Regions from separate parts of the Pseudodesulfovibrio halophilus DSM 5663 genome, predicted to be linked through region 1. Evidence: predicted binding sites of a transcription regulator. Region 1 holds the regulator's gene; each other region holds the start of a gene.
The links. Region 1 encodes sigma-54, which starts transcription at its own class of promoters, with help from an activator protein. Its sites were predicted from a motif close to CTGGCACGGNNNNTGCTT; they were not measured.
Positions count from the first base shown of each region.

Region 2: the regulator sigma-54 is predicted to act here: its motif matches at 1,674-1,691, upstream of BR24_RS12570 (PEP-CTERM sorting domain-containing protein).
Region 3: the regulator sigma-54 is predicted to act here: its motif matches at 1,233-1,250, upstream of BR24_RS08795 (OmpA/MotB family protein).

Region 1 is NZ_JCANTV010000015.1:119,597-122,818, reverse strand. It holds gene BR24_RS15080 (LptA/OstA family protein) at 1-257, shown strand, start outside; gene lptB (LPS export ABC transporter ATP-binding protein) at 258-983, shown strand; gene rpoN (RNA polymerase factor sigma-54) at 1,226-2,653, shown strand; gene hpf (ribosome hibernation-promoting factor, HPF/YfiA family) at 2,693-3,222, shown strand, end outside.
Region 2 is NZ_JCANTV010000013.1:109,524-112,745, reverse strand. It holds gene BR24_RS12575 (adenosine deaminase family protein) at 1-888, opposite strand, end outside; gene BR24_RS12570 (PEP-CTERM sorting domain-containing protein) at 964-1,647, opposite strand; gene BR24_RS12565 (YifB family Mg chelatase-like AAA ATPase) at 1,822-3,222, opposite strand, start outside.
Region 3 is NZ_JCANTV010000010.1:415,087-418,308, reverse strand. It holds gene BR24_RS08800 (motility protein A) at 1-488, opposite strand, end outside; gene BR24_RS08795 (OmpA/MotB family protein) at 502-1,203, opposite strand; gene BR24_RS08790 (Maf family protein) at 1,371-1,988, shown strand; gene BR24_RS08785 (GNAT family N-acetyltransferase) at 2,397-2,915, shown strand; gene BR24_RS08780 (hypothetical protein) at 3,084-3,222, shown strand, end outside.

The DNA.
Region 1 (3,222 bases):
TTGATCGCATCATTGCCACCGGGAATGTCCACGCGGAGAAGGGGAACACTTCCGGTGACTGCGGCAAGCTGACCTATCTGGTCGAGCCGCGGATTCTGGTCATGGAGCAGGACCCGGTCCTGCGCGACGGCCCCAACAGCATCACCGGCGACAAGATTCGTTTTTATGTTCGGGAAAACCGCAGTGAGGTGGTCGGCGGCGAAGGCAAGCGCGTCGAAGCCGAGTTCTTCACCAACAGCGGTCTGGAGATTCAGTAGATGGAAAAGGGCCTCTCCGCCTCCGATCTCAGCAAACGTTACGGTCGCAAGGAAGTCGTTCACAGCATTCGCCTGTCGCTCGGCCGCGAGGAAGTCGTCGGACTGCTCGGGCCCAACGGCGCGGGCAAGACCACGACGTTCTACATGCTCGCCGGGATCGTCAAGCCGTATTCGGGAGACGTCTATCTCAACGGCAGGAATATCACAGACCTTCCGTTGCACGAACGGGCGCGGCTCGGCGTGAGTTATCTGCCGCAGGAAAGCTCCATCTTCCGCAAACTGACGGTTCGCGAGAATCTGCAGATAATCCTTGAGCAGACGGATATGACGCCGCGCCAGCAGCGCGACCGCGCCGATGAGCTTATGGAGATGTTCTCCATAACCAAGCTCGCGGATCAGGCTTCCATGTACCTCTCCGGCGGGGAAAGGCGCAGGCTGGAAATAGCCCGGGCGCTTATCATGAGTCCGGATTTCATTCTTCTCGACGAGCCGTTCGCCGGCATCGACCCCATCGCTGTCATTGATATTCAGGAAATCATCTCCGTGCTCAAGAGTATGGGCATCGGGATTCTCATCTCTGACCACAATGTCCGGGAAACTTTGAATATCTGCGACAGAGCCTACCTTGTGTACGAGGGCACCATCATCCTCGACGGCACGCCTGCCGACATCGTGCAGAGCTCCCGGGCCCGGCAGATCTATCTGGGCGAAGACTTCTCTCTCTAGTTTTTTTCGAGAGTTCCACCCTTTGGTCGTTTACAGTCGCCCGGAAGGTTGGTACAGTTTTTTCATGCTCATTGTGTTGTGTGTGTAAAATCAACATTTGCAGTTGGTTATCCGGTCTTTCTTGCGGTAGTGGAAAGCATGTGGCATACTTCAACACAAGTGATTCGGGTTGTGTACCCCGAGCAAATGACCAATTTTATGTCGAGAACCGGGTGGGACGCCCGCATGAATAGAGAAACCGTATGGGGCTTGAACTCAGGCAACAACTCAAGCTGACGCAGCAGCTGGTCATGACGCCGCAGTTGCAGCAGGCAATCAAGCTGCTGCAGATGTCGCGTCTCGAGCTGGTTGAAACGGTTCAGCAGGAGCTTCTTGAAAATCCTTTTCTGGAGGAATCCGAAAACGAGGCCGTTCAGGAGGCTCCGGAAAAGGAGTCGGACTCCCTCAAGGAAGCGGGCGAGGGGACCGATGAATCCGTCATGCGTGACGCGGACTGGGACAACTACATGGGCGAGTTCTCCAGCTCTTCCAAGCAGTCGCAGGTCCGCGAATACGAGTCCCCGGAAGAGGGCCTGACTTTTGAGGCCCGTCTCGCGTCTAAGCCTTCCCTTGAAGGGCACCTCGGCTGGCAGATCCGTCTCTCCGACTTCTCGGAGCAGGAGGTCGCCATTACCGATGTAATCATAGGCAACCTTGACTCCAACGGTTATCTTCAGGCCAGCATGGAAGAGCTCTGCGAGATGATTCCCGGTGTCGACGAGGATCTCGTCGAGTCCGTGGTCAGGCGCATCCAGCGTCTCGACCCTGTCGGCGTTGCGGCCCGTACTCCGCGTGAATGTCTGCTTGTGCAGATGGAGATGCTCGGCATCGACGATCCCATTCTTGTGTCGATAGTCACCGAACACCTTGAGGACATCGAAAAGAACCGCTTCAAGCCGCTTGCCCGAAAGTTCAAGATTTCTCTGGAAGAGCTCAAGGGGTATCTTGAAGAGCTTCAGAAGCTCGACCCCATGCCTGGCGCCAATTTTTCGAGTACCGAGCCGCACTACGTCAGCCCCGACGTGTATGTTTACAGCTACGGGGACGATTTCGTGATCGTGCTCAACGAGGACGGTCTGCCGCGTTTGCAGATGAACCAGTTCCTCGCCGACACCGTGCAGGGAAGGGCGGATCTGGACAAGGACTATTTCCGCGACAAGATGAGCTCCGCGGCATGGCTGATGAAGAGCCTGTACCAGCGCCAGCGCACGCTCTACAAGGTCATGGAGAGCATCGTGAAGTTTCAGCGCGAATTCTTCGTGGAGGGCGTGACCAAGCTCAAGCCCCTGATCCTCAAGGAGGTCGCCGAAGACATAAACATGCACGAGTCCACGGTCAGCCGCATCACGACGAGCAAGTACGTGTCCACACCGCACGGCATTTTCGAGCTCAAATTCTTTTTCAACAGTGCTCTCGACCTCGGCGACGGTTCGCAGGTCGGGTCGGAAAGCGTCAAGGCGCTCATAAAGAAACTCATAAGCGAGGAGGAGCCGAAAAAACCGCTCAGCGACGAAAAGATCGGCGAGATACTCAAGGAGCGGCTGGACGTGAACATCGCCCGCAGGACCGTGGCAAAGTACCGGTCCGCCATGGGGATTGCATCATCGTCCAAGCGCAAGAGCTATTTTTAGTCAAGGCTTGTTCACTACCCATAACCAGGAGGGTATTCCATGAATATCAGCTTCACCTTCAAGAACTTCGATCCTTCTCAGCATCTGCGGGATTATGCCAACAAGCGCTTCGCCAAGCTCGGCAAGTTCTTCAAGGACACCGACAATGCGGATCTTCAGGTGAACCTCATGGTGGAGAAGCTCCGTCACAAGGCGGACGTCATCCTGGATGCGGACACCATGCACCTGACGGCGATCGAGTCCTCCGAGGACATGTACGCCACCATTGATCTGGTGCTGGACAAGCTTGAGGCGCAGCTTCGCAAGCAGCGCGAGAAGATGAAGGGCAAGACCAGAAAGGTCCGTCAGGAACGGGAGGTTCGCATGAACTACCTGAACTATGGCGAAGACCGTCTTTCCGAGCCCACCATTGTGGGAACGGACAGCTACGTGCCCAAGCCCATGTCCGTGGACGAGGCTGCCATGCAGCTTGACACCATGGATCATGAGTTCCTCGTCTTCAGGAATAGCGAAACCGAGGGCGTCAACGTCATCTACAAGCGCGACAACGGAGACTTCGGCCTCATCGA
Region 2 (3,222 bases), on a different contig from region 1:
GTCGAGCATGCGCATGTGCAGGTCGTAGTCGCGCACGGAGATGGGCGCGTCCTCAGGTGCCACCATGTTCAGCCCGAGCACCAGCGGTTCGCGCCTCGCCAGCTCGAAGGACCACGCCATCTGAGCGAAGACGGCAGCCGGTTCCACCACCCGGACGATCTGGTTGATGTAGCGCACATTCACGTCGCTCCCCGGTCCGCCGCCCAACAGATCGCGTCGCTTCGCATCCCAGTCGGCAAGCGTCTGCCGCGCCTGAGGCATGTCTTCAAACAGCCCGGCATCCTGAAGACGCTTCAGCGTTTGCGCCGGATCGCCATCCCACCCGGCCTTCGCCGCATAAGGCGTGACCCATTGCGGCCCGTAGGCCGAAAGCATCACTTCAAGATACTGGACCTTGTCCCGCGCGGCCTGACGCGAGGTGAGCGCGAGCATCCGGCCTTTATCGTCGTTTGCCGCGCCGAATCTGCCGAAGGTGACGAAGAACTGGTCGTGTCCCCACATGCGGTCGTCGCGGCGGTCCTGACGCGTGGAAAGGGCGTTGACCGTGTGGTTCCAGAGGTCTGCGTCCGTGTACGCCCCGGCGGCCTTTGCCTGTGAATCGTCGCAGGGCGGTGCGGAAATTCGGCCTGTCTCCCGGTCGATGCATGCTCCGTCGCGGGCGGCCCATCCTATGTAGTCCTCGGCGTAGGGCACGCCGGAGAGGTGGGTGTGCAGCTCCGCGCCCTTGGGCATCTCGGCCAGCAGCATGCGAAGCGAGACCGGATCGCGGGCCGGGAGATTCGCGATGGAGCCGACGGGTCCGCTTTTCGCGGTGCAGCCGGGAAGGACGGTCAGGGTTATGCACAACAGGGCCGCGGCGACAACCGGGAGCATGGAGTTCTTGTTCATGCTACCAGTTGCCGCCGAACGGTCGGGTTGGTCAAGGCCTTAACGGCCCGGTGCCGTTATATTGTGAGGTTGCGGCTACTGCCTGTCCTGTCTGTTGCGGACGGGAGCCTTTCTGCCGTGCCGCCTCATGGCGATCAGCCCAAGCGCGCCGAAGCCTACGGCCAGCATGACGGCGGTGCCCGGTTCCGGGACAGGGGTCGCGGCGCTGCCGATCTGGAGGTTGTCGTAATCTATCCATGCGGTGAGGCCGCTCAGGGTGGCGGACGAGAACGGGTCCGCCGCGATGCCGAGGAAGGCTATCTCATCCGATGTGCCGCCGGAGTTGACGAAGTCCGGGACATCGAGCGGGTCGCCTCCGTCCAGCGCGAGGAAGATGTCCGCGCCGTAGTCGAGGTCGCCGAGCCACAGGCCGAAGCCCGGGACCGGAGCGCTGAAGGTGAAGGTGATCTGTGTGCCGCGGCTGGTGACCCAGTATCCGCTGCCGAAGTGCGTCTCGCTCTGCGCCGAGCCAAGGTACCCGTTGGATGCCGTGGCGGTGATGCCGTTGCCGAAGTCGATGCCGCTGCCGCTTTCGAAGTCTTCCATGAAGTAGCCGGCGAAGTGGCTGCGGAATCCGGCCTCGGCGTCGAACGGGTCGGCGTCGTCCGCCGCGCTGCCGGAGAGGTCCTGCCCGAAATACAGCGTGTCTGCCGAGGCGGGAGCCGTCAACAGAACCATGACCATGACCGAAAGGAACCAGTACAATGTCCTGTACCTCATATCGGAACTCCTTTTTGGGCTCCGCAAAGCAGAAAGTGTTCCACCAAAAATGGATATGATTTTACAGGCGGTTCCGTAAGTACGGTGTCTCGGCGGTCCGGAAAAGTGTCGGAAAAGGCGACGGATTGTCGGAAAAACTGTCGCCGTTCGCGTGACGGCGCAGGGGGGAGCGCACTACTCCTTGCGATCAAGCGTGCGGTAGTTGATGGCCTCCGCAAGATGGTTCACCGCGATGGCCGCGCTGCCGTCGAGGTCGGCCACGGTGCGGGCGATGCGCAGGATGCGCGTGTAGGCGCGGGCTGACAGGCCGAGGGATTTGACCGCGTTCTCGAGGAAGGTGTGGCAGGTCGCTTCGAGGCGGCAGTGCTCTTCCAGCGCCGATCCGGTGAGTTGGGCGTTCACGGAGACCGGGAGCCCCTTGAAGCGCTCGGCCTGACGGTCGCGGGCCTCCATGATGCGCGAACGCATGGTGGCGGAGTCCACGCTGCCGCGCTCGCGTTTGAGGTCTTCGTACGGCACGGCCGGGACGTCCACGTGCAGGTCGATGCGGTCCAGCAGCGGCCCGGAGAGCTTGCCGCGGTATCGCTGCACTGCGAGCGGCGTGCAGGAGCACGGGTGCTGATCGTCCGTCATGTAACCGCACGGGCAGGGGTTCATGGCCGCCACGAGCATGAAATCCGCCGGGTATGACAGGCTGACCAGCGAGCGGGAGATGGAGACGCGCCCGTCCTCCAGCGGCTGGCGCAGCACTTCCAGCGCGTTCTTTTTGAATTCGGGCAGTTCGTCAAGGAACAGCACGCCCCGGTGGGCCAGCGACACCTCGCCGGGCTGGGGATAGCGACCGCCGCCGATGAGCCCGATGTCGGAGATGGTGTGATGCGGCGAGCGAAAGGGCCGGGTGACCATCAGCGCGCGGTCGCCCTGCATCCGCCCCGCCACGGAGTAGACCTTGGTAACCTCCAGCGCCTCGTCGAAATCCAGCGGCGGCAGGACTGTGGGGATGCGCTGGGAGAGCATGGTCTTGCCGGAGCCGGGAGGGCCGATGAACAGCAGGTTGTGCGCTCCGGCAGCGGCGATCTCGATGGCCCGCTTGGCGTGCTCCTGCCCCTTGACCTCGCTGAAGTCCTCCAGAAACGTCTCGCGTCCGGCCCAGAGGGTCTCGATGTCCACGCTCTCCGGTTCCAGATGCTCCTGCCCCGAGAGAAAGCGCACGGCCTGCCCCAGATCGTCCACGCCGATGACCGGCAGGCCGTCAACCACCGCGGCCTCGGCCGCGTTGCCCCGTGGCAGGATCAGCCCTTTTGCCCCTTCGCGCAGCGCGGCCACGGCCAGCGGAAGGCTGCCGTCCACCGGACCGAGGTGTCCGCCGAGGGAGAGCTCCCCGGCCATGTACCAGCCGTTCACCGCGTCGGGGTCGAGCGCCCCGGACGCCGTGAGCAGGCCGACGGCCATGGGCAGGTCGTAGGCGCTGCCTTCCTTGCGCACGTCCGCCGGAGCCAGGTTCACCGTCACCCGTGCCGGGGGCAACTTGAAGCCGCTGTTCTTGAGGGCGGAATACACGCGTTCCTTGGCTTC
Region 3 (3,222 bases), on a different contig from region 1:
CCGATGACGCTCCCCGCGACGCCGAAGGCAGGAGCGAGCCGCGCCATGGTCCGGAACACCCGCTCGCAGCGCTCCTGACGCAGCTTGAAGAAGTGCATCTCCGCACTCAGGCAGTCGCGCATTTCCTCTTCGGAATAGTTGTCCACGAGAAGGATCAGGCCGCTCTTGAGAAACGAGCTTGTGGCCTCGTGCTCCTTCTTTTCCAGCGAGAGCAGGCCGTCAATCTTGCTCTTGACGGAGAGGTCCAGCAGCGTCCTGACGATTTCACCGTGCGTGGCCGAATCTGCGGAATAGGACCGCGCCGCGGCGGAGAACGCCTCCCGCAGACGTGAAAGCGGGTTGCCGAGCAACATCGCCGCCGCCACTCCGGAGCTCACCACCATGAAGGCGGCAAGATTCAGATAGACTGTCGCACTGCCCGAAAGCAGAAAACTTCCGAGGAAGACGAGCAGGCACACGCCGGTAATCAATGCGCTTTTCATGTTCATGATCTCATTCTCCCTATCTCGTCATCATTATGATTTCCACGCGGCGATTCAGGTCCGCGCTCTCTTCAAGATATGTTGGCACGTCCGGAGAGTATGCTCCGCGCCCGGTCACGGCGATTCGTTCGGGGCGCATGCCGTAACGTCCGACCAGCCGATTCGCAACGGACTCCGCCCTTCCGGCGGAGAGGCTGAATCCGCTCGCCCCTTCCAGCTCCGTGGCATCGGCGTAGCCCACGACCATGGCGTTGCCCTGCGTTGTGCGCAAAATGCCGCCGATCTCGTCGAGGTACTCATCCGCCCCGCTCAGAAGCGACTCCCCGCCGGGAGCGAAGAAAATGTCCCCGCGCATGATCACGCGCAGGGAATCCCCTTCGCGCAGCACCGTCACCGCATTGTCGCGGGCCTTGTAAACGATCTCGCCCTGATAGCCTGCGGGACCGTTCACCGAGTTGGACGAATCGGCGAGCCCGCTCAGGTTGCCGATGAGGCCGAGCAGCGGGTCGATGGAGGTGGTATCACGCGCTCGCTCCGCCGTATCGGGGCTGAAGAGGACCTTGAGGTCCGCCTTGTTGCCCGCATAGACGAAGAGCACGGTGAAAAGGACGAACATGACCATCATCAAATCCGCCCAGGACGTGGCCCAGTCCCCGTTTTGCTCCTGCACGGCGGAAGCCTCGAGGGGATCGGCTTTCATGTCGGAGAAATATTCCTGCATCTGTCCTCCGCTGGTTTTCATCTGCTTGCTAGCAATTACTCTGCCAACGACTCAATACTCTGAAATATTGATAAATATTAAGAAACGAAAAAGGACTATCATTTTTCGCGGCGGAATTCCGACGGCCTCGCATTGACTCCGGGACCGTTTCCGGTCATGAAGCGCGCATGGAAAACAATCAGCAGCACCCCGGCCCGTTCAAGGCGAAAAAGACGATCACGCTCGGCTCCGCATCTCCCAGACGACGCGAACTGCTCGAAAATCTGGGCATCGAATTCTCGGTTGCCCCCAGCGAAGCAGACGAACCCCGCCCCGAGACCGGAGAATCCCCTGCCGCCTATGCGGTTCGCATGGCTGAGACCAAGGCGCGAGAGGTGGCCGGACGACATTTGGATTCCATCGTGGTCGGCTCGGACACGGTGGTGGCTCTGGAAGACCAGATAATGGGCAAACCGGCTGACGACGCCGACGCCCTGCGCATGCTCACGGCGCTGTCCGGGCAGACACATCAGGTGGTAACCGGCGTCGCCGTCCTTTTTCCTGACCGGGAGCCGGTGACATTCGCTGCGGAGACGGAAGTCTGCATGCGCGAGTCCTCCCGTGAGGAGCTTCTCTCCTACATCGCCACGGGCGAACCCGCGGACAAGGCCGGAGCATACGCCATTCAGGGCATCGGGACCTTTCTGGTGACCGAGATTTCCGGTTCGTACACCAACGTCGTGGGCTTGCCTTTGGCAGAACTGCTGGAGACGTTGCTGGAGTATGATATCATTCAGTCCGGATAGGCCGACCCCATATTCATCATTGCGCGTGAACCGCTCGCTTCAGCCCGCTCAAGATAGCACAGGGAGAAATGCAGAATGCCAAAAGAGCCCGCCTGTCACTCTCCGGACACCGGGAGTGATTCCCGCACTCGTGATGCTTCCATGAAAAAACCCGGCAATAAGAATAACGATTGGAAATATGAACTTTCAGCCCTCACGGGATTTAGTCTTTCCGGTGTGTTCTTCATCATTTCCAGCCTAAAAAACGGCGACAGCCTCTCCCTGATTGGCAGTGTCGTCTGGGTCGTAGCCTGTCTGTTCTGGATGCTCCCTTACAGAAAACATTTTTCGAAAGAGTCATGCGACCATACAACACTCCAGACGCACCCACTTGAAAGAGGCTCTCCTCCGAAACCACACGTGAGCCGGATGACCATTCGTACAGTTCGCCCCGATGATCTTAATGCCTGCCTTGCCGTCGAACAGGCCTGCTTTCCTCCGGACGAGGCCGCCGACGCAGAAGGGATTCGCACCCGCATCGAACGCTTCCCCCAAGGGTTTCTCGTTGCGGAATGGGACGGAATGATAGTCGGGCAGGTCAACAGCGGCGCCACCCACAAGGAAGACATCACCGATGAAGCATTCAAAAAACTTGTGGGCCACAACGACGATGGAAAAAACGTTGTCATCTTCAGCCTGAGCGTACTGCCGGAATATCAAGGCAGGGGCATCGCCGCCTCTCTCATGCGCGAATTCATCGCCGCGGCAGCCAGACAGTCACGGCAGGCCATCCTGCTGCTGTGCAAGCACGACCTCGTTTCCTTTTATGAGCGGCTCGGCTTTCACAACAGGGGCCTGTCCTCCAGCACGCACGGCGGAGCCCGCTGGCACGAAATGGCGCTGCCGGTCCGGTCAGGTTCCACCGCTTCCGATGCAAGGAACACTTGACGCCGGGCAGACAAATTGTGTTAATCCTCAGGACAATGCGAATTCGGAGCGACCGGTTCAACGAAATACGCCGGTCCCTTCATCGAACCCAAAGGCTGGCAGGACGTTCTCCCGCACAGGAAAGCGGAACACGTCCAGGTTCATATAAACCTCGACAAGGAGCATGACGTGGCAGATCCCAAGGAATATACCCTGTTCAGCGGCGGTGCCAACGGCGCGGAAGCCTTTTTCGGCGAAATGGCGGAACAGTACGGCCTGAACGAGGTCAACTTCACTTTCGACGGGCACTCCCCTGCCCGTACGCGCG